DNA from 2 places in the Loigolactobacillus coryniformis subsp. coryniformis KCTC 3167 genome. Region 1 is predicted to be linked to the other one. Evidence: a T-box and tRNA genes for the amino acid it is inferred to sense, from the RefSeq annotation. Region 1 holds a T-box; the other holds one or more tRNA genes.
The links. A T-box is a leader RNA that pairs with one kind of tRNA and senses whether it is charged. The one in region 1 lies ahead of cysS (cysteine--tRNA ligase), so its partner is inferred to be a tRNA-Cys.

Region 1 (10,542 bases):
GCTAAGACTTTTGGATCTTCTTTAGTTGCAGCTAATAAGTCGGCTGGCAAATACTGCTTGTTGATTACGATTTGGTAAACATATTGGTCTAACCAAGCATCACTCATGACGAAGTAGCCTTTTTCGCCGACTTTGTCACCCCAAGAGTTTTCAACTTTCCACTTAGTTGGTTTATCGTCAACTAAATCAACGCCAGTGATCACCATGGCATGAGTCATCAGACTTTCACCGTAATCTAAGCGTTGGGCTTTCGTCATGCTTAAACCAACGTTGAAGAGATCATCTTTATTGTAAATGGCAGTGTCCATGATCCCAATTTGACGATCGGAAGCTTGACCAACATCGCTACCGAACCAAACACTTTCACCAGCTTGCAATTGTTTGATTGCCAATTGTTTGAAAGTATCAATGTCTAAGTTCAAATGCCGAACTTGACGGCCACCAACCACATTACCTAACATTTCAACTGTGTATAAGTGATTGTACGGTTTGTCATCTGTTGGGGCGTTGATTATCGATTGATAGTTATCAAGATCCCAACCCACATATTTCTTAAAGAATGTTTGCGGGGTTAGATCACGATCAATATGATAAGCTTTATCACCATCACGATATTCAAAATCAAATTTTACTGGTGGTTCGCCTAATGTATAGACTAGGATCCGGTAAACTTCACTTAAAAAGCGTGACTTTGTAGTGGCAATTTCTTGTTCACTGGCTTTGTCAGCAACCATTTGCCGTAATGTAACGGCATCTTTGCGCAACTTCAAGTTAAGGACACTATTAAGTTCGCTAGACTTAGAACTGTTATAAGTTTCTGGCATAACGTACTTCGGCACGATCCCATATTTGTCGATCAAGGCCGTCAACATATCCCATTGACCACCATCTTGTTGTGGTGTTGCCAATAAGAAAGCAACTTTACGGCTTTCTAAAGGTTCTGTTGCGGTTGCTAAGATATTTTCGTAGAAGTAATTTGATTTTTCAAATTTATCCCAAAAGTTCGTATAATTCTGTGATAATTCAAAGTCTTTCAAATTAAACTGATCAGCGATACTGCGGCGCATAGTGTTTAATGCGGCAAACATCCAGCAACGACCACTTTGTTTTTGGTTAGCAACTTTTTCTGCGCTTAGATCAACGGAGAAAGTTTGGTTCATTGCAACTTTTGAATCAGTGTTTTCACTAGCCGCTAGGATACCATTATTCATGACCGCCCGTTTGATCGTCGCGGATTGTGGTAATTGTTGTAGCTGTGACTGATAGTCGGCAATTGCAGCAGAGGTAATTTCTTGACTCAATTCATTCACTCCCCATTATTAATGACGTACATACGTCTGTTCTTATTTTAGTACAAGCAGTAGCGATTAGTAAATAAGCGTGACCCAAAAGTCGGATCACGCTCGTACTTTATTCAGCCACGATATCAGCATATTCAGGCTTACGCTGGAAAAAAGCCTTCGCGTACGTACAGAGTGGCAGAATTTTGGCCTGATGTTTTTGCGCGTGTGTGATCATTGTTTCAATCAATTGACCAGCGATGCCCTGACCACGATGATCTTCGCGAACAAAAGTATGATCAACGGCTAGAACACGCCCATTTTGTAGTGTTTGAAAAGTGACTTCAGCGACGAGACGACCATCAGCATCATTGTGATAGTAACGGCCGGGTTCATAATCGAATTCCATTAGTGGATCCCCCTTAGATTGATGGTAAATATTACTGAAGTTGTATTGTCCGATTATTGACGGATGACAACAATTAATTTTATTGTAAAGTTTGACCGTATAAAAGGCAAGAAAACGATTTCTTGCTGTTGTAGCAATATTGTATGGTCAGACTAAGTTAGTTACCCATTTACATGAATAAATGCTATCATTATAGACAAGAATAAGCGTAAAACTAAAATAATTTAAGTACAATGAGCTAACAATAAAATAGAGTGGCGTTAGGTATTGTTATGTGAATATTTTACAAGCTAAGATTAATTGTCTTCACTATTAGGAATGGAGTTTATTTATGAAACGAGGATTTGAAACGGTTGATCGTTACCGTGATGCCGGATTACAATTACCCCAACGGGCAACGCAACAAGCAGCAGGCTATGATTTTCAGGCTGCAGAAGATTTTACTTTACCGTCGATTTGGCGGGGAGATTTTTTGCGACTGTTATGGCGTGTTCGTCATGGTCAGACATTGACCGATGCCGATTATACAGCTGCCAGTAAAACATTAAAGCCATACTTAGTGCCAACGGGGATCAAGGCTTATATGCAGCCGGATGAATATTTATTGCTTGCGAATCGTTCTAGTGGGCCAATCAAGCGTGGACTGATCTTACCGAATGGTGTTGGTATCGTTGATGCTGATTATTACAACAACCCAGAAAATGAAGGCGAGATTTTTTTCCAGTTGGTTAATCTTGGGGTGCGCGACGTGACGATCAAAAAAGGTGAGCGTATCGGCCAAGGTATCTTTATGCCATTTTTACGGAGTGATGCTGATCAAGGTGGCGTCGCGCAACGAACAGGCGGTTTTGGTTCTTCCGGGCGTTAGTTCAGACTTACGGCGGATTTAGTTTGGGGTAAAAACGACTAAACTAGGGCATATCTTGAAACTGGTTGCCAACTAATCACGCGAATAAAAATTATAGAAAAGGATGTATTTTGTGGCAAAAGCAAAAACACAGTTTGTTTGTCAGAATTGCGGTTATAATTCACCACGCTATCTAGGCCGTTGTCCTAATTGTGGGGCTTGGAACCAAATGGTTGAAGAAAAGATCGCAACTAAAAAAGAGACCACTAATGCGCAGGCTAATATAGCCGGCCATGTTGCCAAACCAGAGTTAATGGCAAAAGTCAGTATCGAAAAGGAACCGCGAGTGCAGACCCAGCTAGCTGAATTGAATCGAGTGCTTGGCGGCGGGATCGTTCCTGGTTCGTTAGTCTTGATTGGTGGCGATCCGGGGATCGGGAAATCAACATTGTTACTACAAGTTTCTGGTCAGCTCAGCCAAGGCAAGGAAAAAGTACTTTACGTTTCTGGTGAAGAAAGTGCGTCACAAATCAAAATGCGCGCAGGACGGCTTGGTGTTGCTGGACAACAATTGTACCTTTATCCGGAAACCGATATGGGTAGTATTCGTCAGCAAATTGAAAGTTTAAAACCTGATTATGTGGTCATTGATTCGATCCAAACGATGCAGGAACCTGATTTGAGTTCAGCAATTGGTAGTGTGGCGCAGGTACGGGAAGTAACCGCATCATTAATGCGGATCGCAAAACAAAATCAGATTACGATCTTCATTGTTGGTCATGTGACCAAAGGTGGTGCCATTGCTGGTCCGAAAATTCTTGAGCATATGGTGGATACCGTTTTGTATTTTGAAGGCGATCAGCAACGAACTTACCGGATCTTACGAGCGGTGAAGAATCGTTTTGGTTCAACTAATGAAATTGGTATTTTTGAAATGCGTGCCGGCGGCCTGCACGAAGTGGCTAATCCATCCGAGATTTTCTTGGAGGAGCGTTTGACTGGGGCTACTGGTTCGGCCGTAGTGGTTTCGTTAGAAGGTACGCGGCCAATCTTGGTGGAAATTCAAGCTTTGATCACGCCGACCGTTTTTGGTAATGCCCAGCGGACGACGACGGGGATCGACCGTAATCGGGCTGCTTTGATCATGGCAGTTCTAGAAAAGCGGGCTAACTTGATGTTACAGAACCAAGATGCTTATTTGAAAGCTGCTGGTGGCGTTAAATTGGACGAACCGGCAATTGATTTGGCAGTCGCTGTTAGTATTACTTCGTCTTATCGTGACAAAGGAACCCAAGCGACGGACTGTTTTGTCGGTGAAATTGGCTTGACTGGTGAGGTACGTAGCGTTAATCGTATCGAACAACGGATCAACGAGGCAGCTAAGCTTGGTTTCAAGCGCGTTTTCATTCCGCATAATAACCTTAAAGGGTTAGAAGTGCCGCCAACAATCAAAGTAATTGGCGTGACTACGGTTGCGGAAGCCTTACAAAAGGCATTTAATTGAAAGAAGGTGAACTAAATGAAAAAAAGAATTACCACATTACTGATCGTTTTGGTTGGGGCGTCGTTGGCGGTCACCTTTCTACCAATGTTGTGGCGAGTATCTGGTCTAACAGCGTTACATTACTTAAATAACTTATTCGTTGATATCTTACTTGGTGCAATTATTTCGTATTTTATTTCGCTATTTTTGGCCGGGCCAATCGTCAGTTTATTTGATCGTTTGATCAAGCAGACAGAAACGATGATCAGTAAACAATCGCCGATCTACCTCTTATTTGGCAGTTTAGCAACGATTATTGGGCTGATTTTAGCCAATATCATTTCAATTCCATTGTACCGGATGAACTTTTTCTTATTTAATACCTTAGCGCCAATTATTTTAATGGTGTTATTGGGGTATATCGGATTTCGAGTCGGCACAACACGAACTGATGAATGGCGTCGTTTGTTTCAGTTGCGTAGTAAGAAAGCCACGGTGGAAACGCCTGAAGAGCAAGGCAAAGTCCTTGAACGCAAAGTCGATGATAATTTCCACAAGTACAAGATCCTTGATACTAGTGTGATCATTGATGGGCGAATCTACGAGATTGCCCAAACTGGTTTTATTGAAGGTACTTTGTTGATTCCTAACTTTGTCTTGCATGAATTACAATTGATCGCTGATTCAGCTGATTCGTTGAAGCGCACGCGCGGTCGGCGTGGGTTAGATATTTTAAATGACCTACAAAAAACCGATGCAATGCCAGTTGAAATGTACGAAGGTGACTTCGAGGATCTGACGGAAGTTGACAGTAAGTTGATCAAATTAGCTAAGTTGTTAGATGGGATTGTAGTGACTAATGATTTTAATTTGAATAAGGTCAGTGAATTTCAAAATGTACCGGTGCTAAATATCAATGAATTAGCGAATACGTTGAAACCTGCGGTGATCCCAGGTGATGGGATGACTGTTACGGTGGTTAAATCTGGGACAGAGCGCCAACAGGGCGTTGCGTACCTTGATGATGGGACCATGATCGTTGTTGAAGATGGTCAATACTATATGAATAAATCGCTGGCGGTCACAGTTACTAGCGCCTTACAAACTGCGGCTGGGCGGATGATCTTTGCTAAACCAGCGCATTCACAGAAAAGTTTGCGTGAACATAATAAATAATTTAGTCAGTTACCTTTACAAGTTTACTTACGACCAGTAAAATTAGAATTGCTGTGTCAGGTCTTTTAAGCTGACAATCAGGATTAAAAAAGGAAAAATTTGAAAGAGGCGGAATTTAAATTGGCAGATAAAAAAATTCGTGTTCGTTATGCCCCAAGCCCAACCGGCCATTTGCATATCGGTAACGCACGGACGGCATTGTTCAACTATCTTTTTGCGCGGCATAATAAAGGTGAATTTGTGATTCGGATCGAAGACACCGATACCAAACGTAACGTTGAAGGTGGCGAAGAAAGCCAATTAACCATGCTTAAATGGTTAGGGATGGATTGGGATGAAGGTCCCGATAAGCCTGGTGAAGTGGGCCCATATCGGCAGTCAGAACGTGGCGCAATTTATGGTCCATTGATTCAACAATTAGTTGATCAGGGTTTGGCCTATGAGTCTTACATTACGGAAGACGAATTAATGGCACAACGGGAAGCACAAAAAGCACGCCACGAGATGCCTCATTATGAAGATGAATTTGCTGGTTTAAACGCTGAAGAAAAAGCAGCTAAGATCGCCGATGCTAAAGCAAAGGGAATCAAGCCGGTCATTCGTTTCCACGTCCCAGTGCATAAGAAATATGAGTTTAATGATTTAGTTAAGGGTCATATTGAATTTGATTCTGATTCAATCGGTGGCGACTTTGTAATCATGAAACGTGACGGTATGCCAACGTATAATTTTGCCGTTGTGGTTGATGATCATATGATGAAAATCACGCACGTTTTACGTGGGGATGATCATATTGCCAACACACCAAAACAATTGATGATCTATGAAGCTTTCGGCTGGGAACCACCTGTTTTTGGTCATATGACGTTGATCATCAATACACAAACGGGTAAGAAGTTATCGAAGCGTGACGAAAATACGCTACAATTCATCGAACAATATCGTGAATTAGGCTACTTACCAGAAGGTATGTTCAATTTCATTACCTTGTTAGGCTGGTCACCGGTTGGTGAAGATGAAATCTTCACACGGAAGCAGTTGATCAAAATATTTGATCCTAAACGCTTAAGCAAGTCACCAGCTAAGTTTGATGCTAAGAAGTTGGAATGGGTCAATAATCAGTACATGAAACAAAGCGACAGTAGTAAAGTGACTGATATGGGCTTATATCAATTGATCAAAGCAGGTCGTTTGCCAGAAGATCCTGATAATAAGACGATCGAATGGGCACGTGCGCTGATCAGTTTGTATCATGATCAAATGAGTTACGCTGCCCAAGTGGTTGAAGAGTCAGCTGTCTTCTTTACTGAACCACCTAAGTTAGATGAAGCGGCGCTGGCTGAATTAGCGGTTGATACAGCACCACTAGTTTTGAATAAGTTTGCTGAATTGATCAAGCAAGTTAAGATTTTTGATGCAGTCGAGATCAATAATGCGATTCAACAAGTTCGTGCCATCGTTGGGGTTAAGGGTCGTAAATTATACATGCCAATTCGGATCGGCACAACGCGGGCAACGCATGGTCCAGCAATTGCTGAATCAATTGAGTTACTTGGCCGTGAGAAGACGATGCATCATTTGGAAGTCACTTTAGCCGAATTAAATCATTAATACGAAGATAGGAATAAGTAGATCGATCAGTTGAAACAGGGAGCGCTTGGTGAGTGAAAAAGCGTCAGTAGATCAATTGAAATGCCTCCTTGAGTGCGCATACGAAATCAAGTAGTGTGCGCCGGATATCATTCACGTTAATGAATGAAAAGGAAGTTCTCTAGCTTCGAATAAAAGTGGAACCACGTGTAAAACGTCTTTTGATCATTCTCTGATCAAGGGGCGTTTTTCGTTTGATTCGGACCGGTTTTAAGTTAGAATAAAGTAAGATTAAAAATTACGGAGGTGCGCGTAATGATTCAAGTCTATAATACGTTGACACGTAAAAAAGAAGTTTTTAAACCGTTGGTGGCAGGCAAGGTAAATATGTACGTCTGTGGACCAACTGTCTATAATTATATTCATATTGGTAATGCGCGTTCTGCTATTGCTTTTGATACGATCCGGCGGTATTTTGAGTTTCGTGGGTTCAAAGTGACTTACGTCTCTAATTTCACTGATGTAGATGATAAAATGATCAAGCAAGCGCAACGTGACGGGATAACGGTGCCAGAATTAGCGGATAAGTTTATTGCTGCGTTTGAACAAGATACGACAGCGTTAAATATTGAACCGGCTACGGCTCATCCACGGGCAACTGAAAATATTCCCGATATTATTGACTTTATCCAAGTGTTGTTGGATAAAGGGTATGCCTATACAGCTGCAGGGGACGTTTATTATCGTGCGCGTAAGTTTACTCACTACGGCGAATTGTCGGATCAGAATATTGATCAGTTAGAGCAAGGTGCTAGTGAACATACTGCTGATGAAGAGACCCAGCGTAAAGAAGATCCAATCGACTTTGCATTGTGGAAAGCAGCTAAGCCAGGTGAAATTGCCTGGACTGCACCTTGGGGTGAAGGTCGTCCTGGTTGGCACATTGAATGCTCAGTAATGGCAACTAAGTATTTAGGTGATACATTTGATATCCATGGCGGTGGCCAAGACTTAGAATTTCCCCATCATGAAAATGAAATTGCCCAGAGTGAAGCTAAAACTGGTCAAAAGTTTGCTAACTACTGGCTACACAATGGTTTTGTGACGATCGGTGATGATGATGAAAAAATGAGTAAGTCGCTAGGCAACTTTGTGACCGTCCACGATTTGATTCAGCAAGTTGATCCACAAACTTTACGCTTTTTCATGGCAACGACGCAGTACCGACGGCCGATTCGTTATAGCGAATCAACCTTAAGTGAAGCGGCGAATAATTTACAGAAATTGCGAATTGCTTATGATAATCTCAGTTACCGGCAAAAAGACGTCTCCGCCGGGATCGATACTGAAGTAGAACAGCAGTTAACTAAGTTGACGAAAGCTTTTACTACAGCAATGGACGATGATTTTAACGTCCAAAACGGGATGACGGAAATCTATGAATTAGCGAAGCTGATGAATATTTATAGTGAACAAAAAATTGTCCGCGAAGCAACGCTTAATCATTTAATGGACAGTTTTACCACGTGGTTACAAATCTTCGGGGTTGATTTTAAGCCAGCTGGTTTGTTAGACGACGAGATCGAACAATTAATACAAGAGCGTATTGACGCGCGCACAAATAAAGATTATCAACGTAGCGATGAAATTCGTGACTTATTAAAAGCGCAAGGTATTGTGTTGGAAGATACCGCGCAAGGAACACGTTGGCGGAGGGAATAATGACAGAAGTAGTAGATTATCGGCAATTGAATGGTATTGCGTTGGCTTATATGGGTGACGCAAGTTATGAGGTTTATATTAGGCGGCATTTGCTGAGTAAAGGAATCACCAAACCAACGCGCCTGCAGCATCAAGCAACTCATTTTGTTTCAGCCAAAGCCCAAGCTGGCCTGATCGAAGCGATGCTAGCACAAAATATTCTTAATGAAGCGGAACTTAGTTTTTATAAACGGGGGCGTAACGCCAATAGTCACACCCATGCGAAAAATACGTCGGTGACGACGTACCGAATCTCAACTGGCTTTGAGGCGTTGATGGGTTATTTAGCGCTTAGTGATCAGCAGGAACGGTTGGATGAATTGGCAGCTTGGTGTATTGCCCAAGTAGAGGAAGGTAAAATTAATGAACAAATCAAATGAACCGCAGACTGACGCTACCGACTTTGTGATCGGCCGCCACGCTGCGCACGAAACGCTGCAGACTGAAGGAGCTAAGCGGGTTAACAAAGTTTTCATTCAAGAAGGCTTAAAATCGGATTCACTGCATGCGTTGCAACAATTAGCTAAGGCTAAACGAATCCCGGTCCAGTCAGCGCCCAAAAATAAGTTGGATACGCTAAGTGATCATGGCAATCATCAAGGCGTTGTTTTAGCAATCACACCCTATGCGTATGCTGAGCTAGACGATTTATTTGCTCGTGCTGAAGCAAAGCAACAGCCGCCATTTTTCTTGATGTTAGATGGTATTGAGGATCCACATAACTTAGGATCGATCATGCGGACCGCGGATGCTGTTGGGGTACATGGAATCATCATTCCTAAACATCGGGCGGTTGGTTTAACCAGTACCGTGGCTAAAACTTCTACTGGTGCGATCGAGCACATCCCCGTTGTGCGGGCAACTAATTTAGTTGCGGTTGCAAAGGAATTAAAGCAACGCGGTGTCTGGTTATTTGGTACTGACATGGCTGGGACTGATTATCGCAAATGGAATGCTAAGGGCGCGATCACATTAGTTATTGGTAACGAAGGCAAGGGGATTGCACCTTTATTGAAACGGGAAATGGATGAAGTGGTGACGATCCCAATGATCGGCCATGTTCAAAGTTTGAATGCGAGTGTGGCGGCTGGCTTATTGCTTTATCAGGCCTACGCGGTAAAGCAAGGAAGTGGTGAATTACCATGATGCACGAAGTCCTGATTATTGATGGCTACAATGTGATCGGTAATTGGCCTGAACTAGATAAACTAAAGCAGGATGATAAGTTAGCTGACGCTCGTGATGATTTGCTGGCGCAGTTGGCGGAATTTCGTAAATATGAAGACGCAGAAATTATTTTAGTTTTTGATGCTATGTACGTGCCAGGAATTACGCAACGGTATGATCAATATAATTTGCAAGTTGTTTGGACTCAGGAAGATCAAACGGCGGACAGTTACATTGAAAAACTAGCCGGTGACTTACAAAATCGATTAACACAAGTCACGGTCGTCACTAGTGATCAAGCCGAGCAGTGGACGATTTTTTCTCGTGGCGCGGTTCGAATCTCATCACGGGAATTTAAAATGGTTATTCAGCGGGCTAAGGCAGAAATTGCCCGCGATGTTCGGCATTATCGTGATACGGATTTACGCCGGCGTTCACCGTGGGATTCTAATCAATTATTATCGTTAGCAAAATTACGCGATGATTTAACTAAAAATGATTAGCGATAACTAAGGGCTGAATAAACGTTAGTTCGCTTGTAAAACGCTTTTATTGTTGTTATGCTAAATCTAAACATGGCAGCCAGTGAAAAAAATGGATAAAAATGAACTTTCAAGATTGATTTCAGCAGCAGCGGCCGGAGATTCTAACGCATTTGAGCATTTATTCTATCTCTATCGACCTATGTTAAAGAAGATCCAGCAACAATATTATCTTTATGAACTAGATGATGATGATTGGGATCAGGAAGCGCGGATCGTTTGTTTTCAAGCTGCGCAACATTATCGGCGTGATACGCGGTTAACTTTTGGCCGTTATTATCAGCGTT
Region 2 (10,542 bases), 990 kb from region 1:
ATTTGGAAACAGATGCTAATACCGCATAACCATTCAGACCACATGGTCTGAATGTAAAAGACGGCCTTTGGCTGTCACTTTTGGACGGACCCGCGGCGTATTAGTTAGTTGGTAAGGTAACGGCTTACCAAGACAATGATACGTAGCCGACCTGAGAGGGTAATCGGCCACATTGGGACTGAGACACGGCCCAAACTCCTACGGGAGGCAGCAGTAGGGAATCTTCCACAATGGACGAAAGTCTGATGGAGCAACGCCGCGTGAGTGAAGAAGGTTTTAGGATCGTAAAACTCTGTTGTTGGAGAAGAACAGGGACTAGAGTAACTGTTAGTCCTTTGACGGTATCCAACCAGAAAGCCACGGCTAACTACGTGCCAGCAGCCGCGGTAATACGTAGGTGGCAAGCGTTGTCCGGATTTATTGGGCGTAAAGCGAGCGCAGGCGGTTTTTTAAGTCTGATGTGAAAGCCTTCGGCTTAACCGAAGAAGTGCATTAGAAACTGGGAAACTTGAGTGCAGAAGAGGACAGTGGAACTCCATGTGTAGCGGTGAAATGCGTAGATATATGGAAGAACACCAGTGGCGAAGGCGGCTGTCTGGTCTGTAACTGACGCTGAGGCTCGAAAGTATGGGGAGCGAACAGGATTAGATACCCTGGTAGTCCATACCGTAAACGATGAATGCTAAGTGTTGGAGGGTTTCCGCCCTTCAGTGCTGCAGCTAACGCATTAAGCATTCCGCCTGGGGAGTACGACCGCAAGGTTGAAACTCAAAGGAATTGACGGGGGCCCGCACAAGCGGTGGAGCATGTGGTTTAATTCGAAGCAACGCGAAGAACCTTACCAGGTCTTGACATCCTTTGACCACTGTAGAGATACAGCTTTCCCTTCGGGGACAAAGTGACAGGTGGTGCATGGTTGTCGTCAGCTCGTGTCGTGAGATGTTGGGTTAAGTCCCGCAACGAGCGCAACCCTTATGACTAGTTGCCAGCATTTAGTTGGGCACTCTAGTAAGACTGCCGGTGACAAACCGGAGGAAGGTGGGGATGACGTCAAATCAGCATGCCCCTTATGACCTGGGCTACACACGTGCTACAATGGTCGGTACAACGAGTTGCGAACCCGCGAGGGTAAGCTAATCTCTTAAAGCCGATCTCAGTTCGGATTGTAGGCTGCAACTCGCCTACATGAAGCCGGAATCGCTAGTAATCGCGGATCAGCACGCCGCGGTGAATACGTTCCCGGGCCTTGTACACACCGCCCGTCACACCATGAGAGTTTGTAACACCCGAAGTCGGTGGGGTAACCCTTTTAGGGAACTAGCCGCCTAAGGTGGGACAGATGATTGGGGTGAAGTCGTAACAAGGTAGCCGTAGGAGAACCTGCGGCTGGATCACCTCCTTTCTAAGGAATAATTACGGAAACCTACACGATTTGTTTTGAAACTTTGTTTAGTTTTGAGAGGCTTACTCTCAAACGTTGTACTTTGAAAACTGGATATTCAATTTCTTTGTAATATATAAACCGAGAATTAACACTGCGTTTTAAAGAGTTTTTTAAGAAAGTATTTCTTAATCGCTAAACTCTAACCGTGATACCGTTAGGTATCAAATAGGTTAAGTTAAGAAGGGCGCACGGTGGATGCCTTGGCACTAGGAGCCGATGAAGGACGGTACTAACACCGATATGCTTCGGGGAGCTGTACGTAAGCTTTGATCCGGAGATTTCCGAATGGGGGAACCCAGCCAACTTAGTCGTTGGTTACTCATAAGTGAATACATAGCTTATGAGAGGTAAACGTGGGGAACTGAAACATCTCAGTACCTGCAGGAACAGAAAGAAAATTCGATTCCCTAAGTAGCGGCGAGCGAACGGGGAACAGCCCAAACCATGATGCTTGCATTGTGGGGTTGTAGGACTGAACTTTGGAGTTACCAAAGTCGTTGATAACTGAGTCAGTTGGAATGCTGAACAAAACAGGGTGAAAGTCCCGTAAGTCAAATCAACGGCTCTTCGTTCAGGATCCTGAGTACGGCGGAACACGTGAAATTCCGTCGGAATCTGGGAGGACCATCTCCCAAGGCTAAATACTACCTAGTGACCGATAGTGGACCAGTACCGTGAGGGAAAGGTGAAAAGAACCCCGGAAGGGGAGTGAAACAGTTCCTGAAACCGTGTGCCTACAATTAGTTAGAGCCCGTTAATGGGTAATAGCGTGCCTTTTGTAGAATGAACCGGCGAGTTACGTTTGCATGCGAGGTTAAGCTGATAAGGCGGAGCCATAGCGAAAGCGAGTCTGAATAGGGCGTTTAGTATGTAGACGTAGACCCGAAACCAAGTGACCTACCCATGTCCAGGTTGAAGGTGTGGTAAAACACACTGGAGGACCGAACCCGTGTATGTTGAAAAATGCTGGGATGAGGTGTGGGTAGCGGTGAAATTCCAAACGAACTTGGAGATAGCTGGTTCTCTTCGAAATAGCTTTAGGGCTAGCCTCGGAATTGACCATCATGGAGGTAGAGCACTGTTTGGACTAGGGGCCCGTCTTGGGTTACTGAATTCAGATAAACTCCGAATGCCATTGATGAATTATCCGGGAGTCAGACAGTGAGTGATAAGATCCATTGTCGAAAGGGAAACAGCCCAGACCACCAGTTAAGGTCCCCAAATTTATGTTAAGTGGAAAAGGATGTGGGGTTGCATAGACAACTAGGATGTTGGCTCAGAAGCAGCCACCATTTAAAGAGTGCGTAATAGCTCACTAGTCGAGTGACCCTGCGCCGAAAATGTACCGGGGCTAAACATAATACCGAAACTGTGGATGACCACTTATGTGGTCATGGTAGGAGAGCGTTCTAAGGGCGTTGAAGGTTGATCGTGAGGACAACTGGAGCGCTTAGAAGTGAGAATGCCGGTATGAGTAGCGAAAGACAGGTGAGAATCCTGTCCACCGTATGACTAAGGTTTCCTGGGGAAGGCTCGTCCTCCCAGGGTTAGTCGGGACCTAAGCTGAGGCCGCAAGGCGTAAGCGATGGCCAACAGGTTGAGATTCCTGTACTAGTTTATTTTGTTTGAACGATGGAGGGACGCAGGAGGCTAAAGGATCCGCACGATTGGAAATGTGCGGCCAAGCAATAAGTCTTGGTGTGAGTCAAATGCTTGCACCTGTACGGACAAGTTGTGATGGGGAGCGAATTTAAGTAGCGAAGTCCTTGATGTCACACTGCCGAGAAAAGCTTCTAGTGAGAAATAAACTACCCGTACCGCAAACCGACACAGGTAGTCGAGGAGAGTATCCTCAGGTGTGCGAGAGAACTCTCGTTAAGGAACTCGGCAAAATGACCCCGTAACTTCGGAAGAAGGGGTGCTGATCTAACGATCAGCCGCAGTGAATAGGCCCAGGCGACTGTTTATCAAAAACACAGGTCTCTGCTAAATCGTAAGATGACGTATAGGGGCTGACGCCTGCCCGGTGCTGGAAGGTTAAGTGGATGAGTTAGTACTTCGGTACGAAGCCCAGAAATGAAGCCCCAGTAAACGGCGGCCGTAACTATAACGGTCCTAAGGTAGCGAAATTCCTTGTCGGGTAAGTTCCGACCCGCACGAAAGGCGTAACGATCTGGGCACTGTCTCGACGAGAGACTCGGTGAAATTATAATACCCGTGAAGATGCGGGTTACCCGCGACAGGACGGAAAGACCCCATGGAGCTTTACTGTAGCTTGATATTGAGTGTTTGTACTGCTTGTACAGGATAGGTAGGAGCCGTTGAAGCCGGAACGCTAGTTTCGGTGGAGGCATTGGTGGGATACTACCCTTGCAGTATGAACCCTCTAACCCGCGCCACTCAGCGTGGCGGGAGACAGTGTCAGGTGGGCAGTTTGACTGGGGCGGTCGCCTCCTAAAAAGTAACGGAGGCGCCCAAAGGTTCCCTCAGAATGGTTGGAAATCATTCATAGCGTGTAAAGGCATAAGGGAGCTTGACTGCGAGACTTACAGGTCGAGCAGGGACGAAAGTCGGGCTTAGTGATCCGGTGGTTCCGTATGGAAGGGCCATCGCTCAACGGATAAAAGCTACCCTGGGGATAACAGGCTTATCTCCCCCAAGAGTCCACATCGACGGGGAGGTTTGGCACCTCGATGTCGGCTCATCACATCCTGGGGCTGTAGTTGGTCCCAAGGGTTGGGCTGTTCGCCCATTAAAGTGGTACGCGAGCTGGGTTCAGAACGTCGTGAGACAGTTCGGTCCCTATCCGTCGCGGGCGTAGGAAATTTGAGTGGAGCTGTTCCTAGTACGAGAGGACCGGAATGGACATACCGCTGGTGTACCAGTTGTGCCGCCAGGCGCATCGCTGGGTAGCTAAGTATGGCCGGGATAAACGCTGAAAGCATCTAAGTGTGAAGCCCCCCACAAGATGAGATTTCCCATTCCTTTATGGAAGTAAGACCCCTGAAAGATGATCAGGTAGATAGGTTGGAAGTGGACGTGTCGTGAGGCATGGAGCGGACCAATACTAATCGGTCGAGGACTTAACCAAGTAGCATTTACGCAGGTTAGTTCAAGGGCAAATAAATTGAATATCCAGTTTTGAGAGCGTAACGTTCTCAGAAAGTGGTGTGGTGGCGATAGCAAGAAGGATACACCTGTTCCCATGTCGAACACAGAAGTTAAGCTTCTTAACGCCGAGAGTAGTTGGGGGAGCACCCCCTGCGAGGGTAGGACGTTGCCACGCTGTTTATAATTCCGGCTTAGCTCAGTTGGTAGAGCGTCTGACTGTTAATCAGAATGTCGTTGGTTCGAGTCCGACAGCCGGAGTCGAGTCATGGAGAGTTGTCCGAGCGGCTGAAGGAGCATGATTGGAAATCATGTATACGGGTATTGCCTGTATCAAGGGTTCGAATCCCTTACTCTCCGTCAGCTATGCTGGCCCGTTGGTCAAGTGGTTAAGACACCGCCCTTTCACGGCGGTAACATGGGTTCAAATCCCGTACGGGTCATTATGGAGGTTTAGCTCAGCTGGGAGAGCACCTGCCTTACAAGCAGGGGGTCACAGGTTCGATCCCTGTAACCTCCATCAACATTGGTTCCATGGTCTAGTTGGTTAGGACGCCTGCCTGTCACGCAGGAGATCACGGGTTCGAGTCCCGTTGGGACCGCTTATAATATTTTCATATGGCTCGGTAGCTCAGTCGGTAGAGCAATGGATTGAAGCTCCATGTGTCGGCAGTTCGATTCTGTCCCGCGCCATTTATGGAGGAGTAGCGAAGTGGCTAAACGCGGCGGACTGTAAATCCGCTCCTTCGGGTTCGGTGGTTCGAATCCACTCTCCTCCATTTTTATAATAGGGATATAGTTCAATGGTAGAATCACGGTCTCCAAAACCGTTGATGTGGGTTCAACTCCTACTATCCCTGCCATGGCGGTATTGGCGAAGTGGTTAACGCACCGGATTGTGGCTCCGGCACGCGTGGGTTCGATTCCCACATACCGCCCTTGTACCATATTGGGATATAGCCAAGCGGTAAGGCAACAGACTTTGACTCTGTCATGCGCTGGTTCGAATCCAGCTATCCCAGTTTAAAAGTTTCAAGGTATTTGAACCTTGATGATGGCGGTATAGCCAAGTGGTAAGGCAAAGGTCTGCAAAACCTCTATCACCGGTTCAAATCCGGTTACCGCCTTTGTATTAAAAAGGTATGGTATCCATGCTTTTAAAAATAAGTATTATGCCGGCGTGGCGGAATTGGCAGACGCGCTGGATTCAAAATCCAGTTCCCTCGCGGGAGTATCGGTTCGACCCCGATCGCCGGTATTGATGTCCGAATATGGACACAATCGAATAAGTGCAATCTTACTAAATTAATTTTTAGTAGGGTTGCTTTTTTGTTTGTTCTGAGCTTCAATTCCTTGCTATAGTGGATGTTCTTTTTGGCTTCTTCCAAGCGCTTTCTCATCGATTCCACGCTGTCGTGCAAAAGTGGCGTTCTCGATATACCTGACTGTTGAAACGCCTCGATCAGTTTGAGTTTTTCAAGGGCAGTGAGTTTGGATCTTGGCATATAATAATCCCTCCATAATCATCAGATGAAATACAATAATTCATCTGATGATTATGGAGGGATTATCGCAACCTCGTTTACTGTTGGTAGGAAGCTTTTTTGCGTGTTTAATTCAACTTAACGCGTTGTTTGGCCATTGATCAATTTGACCGGCAATTGGTAGCGTGGTTGTAAAGCTACATGGTGGTCTTTGATTCTTTGTAGCAACAGATCAATCAATAAAGTAGCGATATCATCGATGGGTTGCATGATCGTAGTTAATTCGGGATGATAATCTTGAATTAATTTAGTACCGTCATAGCCAACTACTTGTAAGTCAGTTGGGATAGCCAAGCCTAATTTTTGCGCTTCATTTATTAGTAAAAGTGCCGATAGATCATCGGTACAAAAGACACCGTCCGGTTTTTGATCAACGAGTAACTGATGGATCTTTAAGGCTTTGATATTAGCGGCGGTATGAAAATCGATCTCAGCAGTGATTGGTTGTAGGTCGGCTGCTTTTAGAGTATCGGCATAGCCATTTAAGCGTTCCGTCGTTGGAGAATTCGGCTGGTTGATTCCAGAAAGGATGACGATTTTTTTAGCCCCAGCTTTTAGTAATGCTTCCGTTGCCAATGCGCCGCCGGTATAATTATCGCTGCTGACGATTGGAATCGTATTTGATAAGGCACGGTCAAACGAAATGATGGGCAAACCGACGCGTTCATATTCCGCAATGCCTAGATTATGAGCACCGGCAATAATACCATCAACTTGGTTGGCAATCAACATTTGTAAATACGCCCGCTCTTTTTCTTTATTCTCCGCGCTATTACATAAGATGACTTTGTAGCCTTTGGCGAAAAGATGGCTTTCTAGTAATGAAACGAGCTCACCAAAAAAAGGGTTACTAACTGATGGGAAAATAACGCCGATTAATTTTGTTTCCTTACCTTGCAGCGAACGTGCTAGACTGTTGGGCTGATAATTTAGTTCCTGCATTGCGGCAAATACTTTATCTTTAGTGTGTTGCGATAAAGAACCGTAGTTATTGATCACTCGTGAAACGGTAGTAGCGGAAACGCCAGCTAATTTGGCGACGTCAGTTAGTTTGACCATCGTGTATCATTCCTTAATCTATGGCGTTTAATTGCCAAAATTTTCCGGTGAGCTCAGCCGTTGTGGGACTGCTAACTGATAGTTGTTGTTGGCCCGGCTTGGGGAAAAAGCGTGCAGTCAGGGTAGTGTAACCATGATTGAGGTACATCTCGCAAACTGAATGGTCAACAAATAAATTTAAAGTGATCGCGTGATGGGCTGGTAATTGACTCGTGCGGACTGTGCCGTATTTTTCAGCAAATGGTTCACCAGCAGCTTGGCGATCAACAGTGACAACACCGGTTTTACTGTTTAATTTTACCTCAAAAAAGGCAGAAGCGTCACTATTTTCTGCGATGTGTAGTGTAATTTCTTGATCTGCGGCAAGGTTTAAAGCCAACTCGTATTGTTGACCACTGTTAGCTTGGATAACTGTCGGTGCTGGCGTTGCCTGAACGTTGAATTGTTGCTCATCAGTGCGTAATTTTTGATTCTCGCTGACAGGGTATTGATAAAGGTGGCCGTCCTTGATCGTTAATTCCTTGATCAGACTTAAACAATGGGCCCAACCGTAACGATCAGTGGGATAGTCGATCTCAGGCAAGCCAATCCACGACACGGCTAACGCACGGCCATCCGGCGCATTGATCGCCTGCGTGGCATAAACGTCAAAACCATCATCTAGTAATTTAAGTGAGTATTGTGCGTTGAAAGTTAAGTTTTCCCAGTCGACTTGGTCACTAAGCAAATAAGTATTGGGATAAATATTTTGGTAAGCGAGTGTTGACTGTGCTAAACCTTGGGGACAACTGATCAAAACAGTGGTATTGCCGATTTGGATTAAATTAGGGCATTCGATCATATAGCCAATTTTGGGTTGGTCTAGTTGTAGCGGGCCCATAAAATCCCATTGGTGTAGGTCATTGGACTGATAAACAAGGATAGTGCCTACTTTGTCGTTAGTTTGTCCACCAATAAATGCCCAATATTGGTCTTGTTTTGCGATGATCTGCGGATCACGAAATTCACTGGTGTAACCAGCTGGTGGTTCGCTGATCAATGGTTTACTTAATTTGGTGAGCTGGTTATGCTGGTCCAGCACAGCGCCGTTTTGATATGGGTGACGTTGCCAATTTGCGTCGCGCACATTACCGGTATACATCAGAAATAATTGATTGCCAAGTGGTAAGGCAGAGCCGGAATAGGCGCCGTGACTATCGTAGGCAGAATCTGGTAACAGATCGCCAGCTGTCTTTTGCCAGTGGACTAAATCATCGGAAGTTAAATGACGCCATGATTTTAACCCATGAACTGGGCCAAAAGGGAAGTTCTGGTAGTATAAATGCCACTTGTTATTGAAATAAGCAAAACCATTAGGATCGTTCAGTAGTCCGCTATCGGATTGAATGTGATAGCCCAAACGCCAAGGAGATGTGCTGACAGTTGCTAAAAGTGCTTGTTGTGTAGCAGGGGGCCATTTTGAATAACTTTGATATCTAAGTGCGCGTGTCCATTTTTTAATTAAAGTCATGCTCGATTCCTCGATTTCTACTAGTTAGAATATAACGATCCATTTTAAATGCAATCGTTAACTTTACTTGCTATATTAGCTTTTATACCATTTTATGTCAAACGATAATCATTTACTAGATCTTTTATTTATTATGAATCGATGATTGTTAATTTTTTAAATGATATACGTTTGACAATTTTAAAAAAGTGAGTATGATAATAAACATAAAGCGATTACATAAAATAGTTGGAGGTAATGATAATGGATCATGCAAAGGTGGCCAAGGATGTTCTTAGTGCTGTTGGTGCGGATAATATTCAAGCAGCAGCGCATTGTGCAACGCGTTTACGAATGGTGATCAAGGATGAAAGTAAGATCAATCAGAAAGCATTGGACGCGAATCCTGGTGTTAAGGGGACGTTTGAAACTAACGGTCAATTTCAAATTATTATTGGACCAGGGGATGTAGATAAGGTATATGCCGAACTGATCAAAACAACTGGATTGAGTGAAGCGACACCGGATGATATCAAAGCTGCAGCAGTTAATGGTAAAAAGATTAATCCGTTTATGGCTTTGATCAAGGTCTTATCTGATATTTTTATTCCGATCATTCCTGCGTTAGTTGCCGGTGGTTTGTTAATGGCTTTAAATAATGTTTTAACTGCTGAACATTTATTTATGGCAAAATCAGTTGTCCAAGCTTATCCCGCGTTGAATGGTTTTGCCCAGATTGTCAATACGATGGCTTCGGCACCATTTACGTTCTTACCGATCTTGGTTGGGTTCTCAGCTACTAAGCGTTTTGGGGGGAATCCTTATCTAGGGGCCGCTATGGGGATGATCATGGTTGCTCCGGATTTGATCAATGGCTATGCGGTCGCGACCACAATGGCCGCTGGTAAGATGGTTTTCTGGAACGTTTTTGGCTTGAACGTTGCTCAAGCTGGCTATCAGGGTTCTGTCCTACCAGTATTAGTTGTTGCGTGGATCTTAGCCAATTTAGAGAAGTATTTCCATCGCCATATTTCTAGCGCGTTTGATTTCACATTTACACCAATGTTGGCTATTATCATTACTGGTTTTTTGACTTTTATCGTGGTTGGTCCGGTGATGCGCGGCGTTTCAGATGGCTTAACGACTGGATTAGTTTGGCTTTATAACACAGCAGGAGCGTTTGGTACCGGAATTTTTGGGACTTTCTATTCTGCGATTGTGATCACTGGTTTACATCAAACTTTTCCGGCGATCGAGACGACCTTATTAGCCAATGTTAAACAAACTGGCGGTTCATTTATTTTCCCGATTGCTTCGATGGCGAATATTGCTCAAGGGGCTGCTTGTTTGGCAGTATTCTTTGTCACTAAGAATAAAAAGCAAAAAGGGTTGGCTTCTTCAGCTAGTGTTTCAGCTTTACTTGGTATTACTGAACCAGCAATTTTTGGGGTCAACTTAAAGTTAAAATTCCCGTTTGTTTGTGCAATGATCGCTTCTGGAATCGCTAGTGCAGTAATCGGGGCAATGCACGTCTTATCAGTTTCTATGGGACCAGCCAGTGTGATCGGCTTTATCTGTATTTCAGCCAGATCAGTACCAGGTTTTCTGATCGGGGTCGTTATCAGTTTTGTGCTTGGTTTCGCATTGACTTTTGTCTATGGTAAGCGCGTTTTGAACGCTACACCGGAAATGGCCGCCGTTACTGATGCGGCCGCCGACATCAATTTAGCACCGGAAGCCAGTGATGCTGGTAAGGTTCAAGACGAAATCGTTGCTGCGCCGGTAGCAGGTGAATCAGTGCCGCTGCAACAAGTTGATGATCAAGTTTTCTCTGCCGAGATCATGGGTAAAGGTGCCGCAATTATTCCGAGTGATAACAATGTTTACGCACCAGCTAG

Region 2: it encodes a tRNA-Cys, which carries the amino acid that the T-box ahead of cysS (cysteine--tRNA ligase) is inferred to sense. The anticodon was not compared.

The regions. Positions count from the first base shown of each region.
Region 1 is NZ_CP017713.1:1,068,073-1,078,614, forward strand. It holds gene LC20001_RS05310 (C1 family peptidase) at 1-1,301, opposite strand, end outside; gene LC20001_RS05315 (GNAT family N-acetyltransferase) at 1,411-1,719, opposite strand; gene LC20001_RS05320 (dCTP deaminase/dUTPase family protein) at 2,021-2,557, shown strand; gene radA (DNA repair protein RadA) at 2,670-4,040, shown strand; gene LC20001_RS05330 (PIN/TRAM domain-containing protein) at 4,056-5,195, shown strand; gene gltX (glutamate--tRNA ligase) at 5,316-6,806, shown strand; T-box leader at 6,802-7,010, shown strand; gene cysS (cysteine--tRNA ligase) at 7,101-8,507, shown strand; gene LC20001_RS05345 (Mini-ribonuclease 3) at 8,507-8,926, shown strand; gene rlmB (23S rRNA (guanosine(2251)-2'-O)-methyltransferase RlmB) at 8,910-9,692, shown strand; gene LC20001_RS05355 (NYN domain-containing protein) at 9,689-10,216, shown strand; gene LC20001_RS05360 (DNA-directed RNA polymerase sigma-70 factor) at 10,308-10,542, shown strand, end outside.
Region 2 is NZ_CP017713.1:2,055,457-2,065,998, reverse strand. It holds rRNA gene LC20001_RS10275 (16S ribosomal RNA) at 1-1,402, shown strand, start outside; rRNA gene LC20001_RS10270 (23S ribosomal RNA) at 1,613-4,535, shown strand; rRNA gene rrf (5S ribosomal RNA) at 4,614-4,730, shown strand; tRNA gene LC20001_RS10260 (tRNA-Asn) at 4,741-4,813, shown strand; tRNA gene LC20001_RS10255 (tRNA-Ser) at 4,823-4,912, shown strand; tRNA gene LC20001_RS10250 (tRNA-Glu) at 4,924-4,995, shown strand; tRNA gene LC20001_RS10245 (tRNA-Val) at 5,000-5,072, shown strand; tRNA gene LC20001_RS10240 (tRNA-Asp) at 5,081-5,154, shown strand; tRNA gene LC20001_RS10235 (tRNA-Phe) at 5,173-5,245, shown strand; tRNA gene LC20001_RS10230 (tRNA-Tyr) at 5,251-5,331, shown strand; tRNA gene LC20001_RS10225 (tRNA-Trp) at 5,342-5,415, shown strand; tRNA gene LC20001_RS10220 (tRNA-His) at 5,418-5,490, shown strand; tRNA gene LC20001_RS10215 (tRNA-Gln) at 5,503-5,574, shown strand; tRNA gene LC20001_RS10210 (tRNA-Cys) at 5,609-5,679, shown strand; tRNA gene LC20001_RS10205 (tRNA-Leu) at 5,727-5,810, shown strand; gene LC20001_RS10200 (LacI family DNA-binding transcriptional regulator) at 6,175-7,155, opposite strand; gene LC20001_RS10195 (sucrose-6-phosphate hydrolase) at 7,169-8,665, opposite strand; gene LC20001_RS10190 (sucrose-specific PTS transporter subunit IIBC) at 8,909-10,542, shown strand, end outside.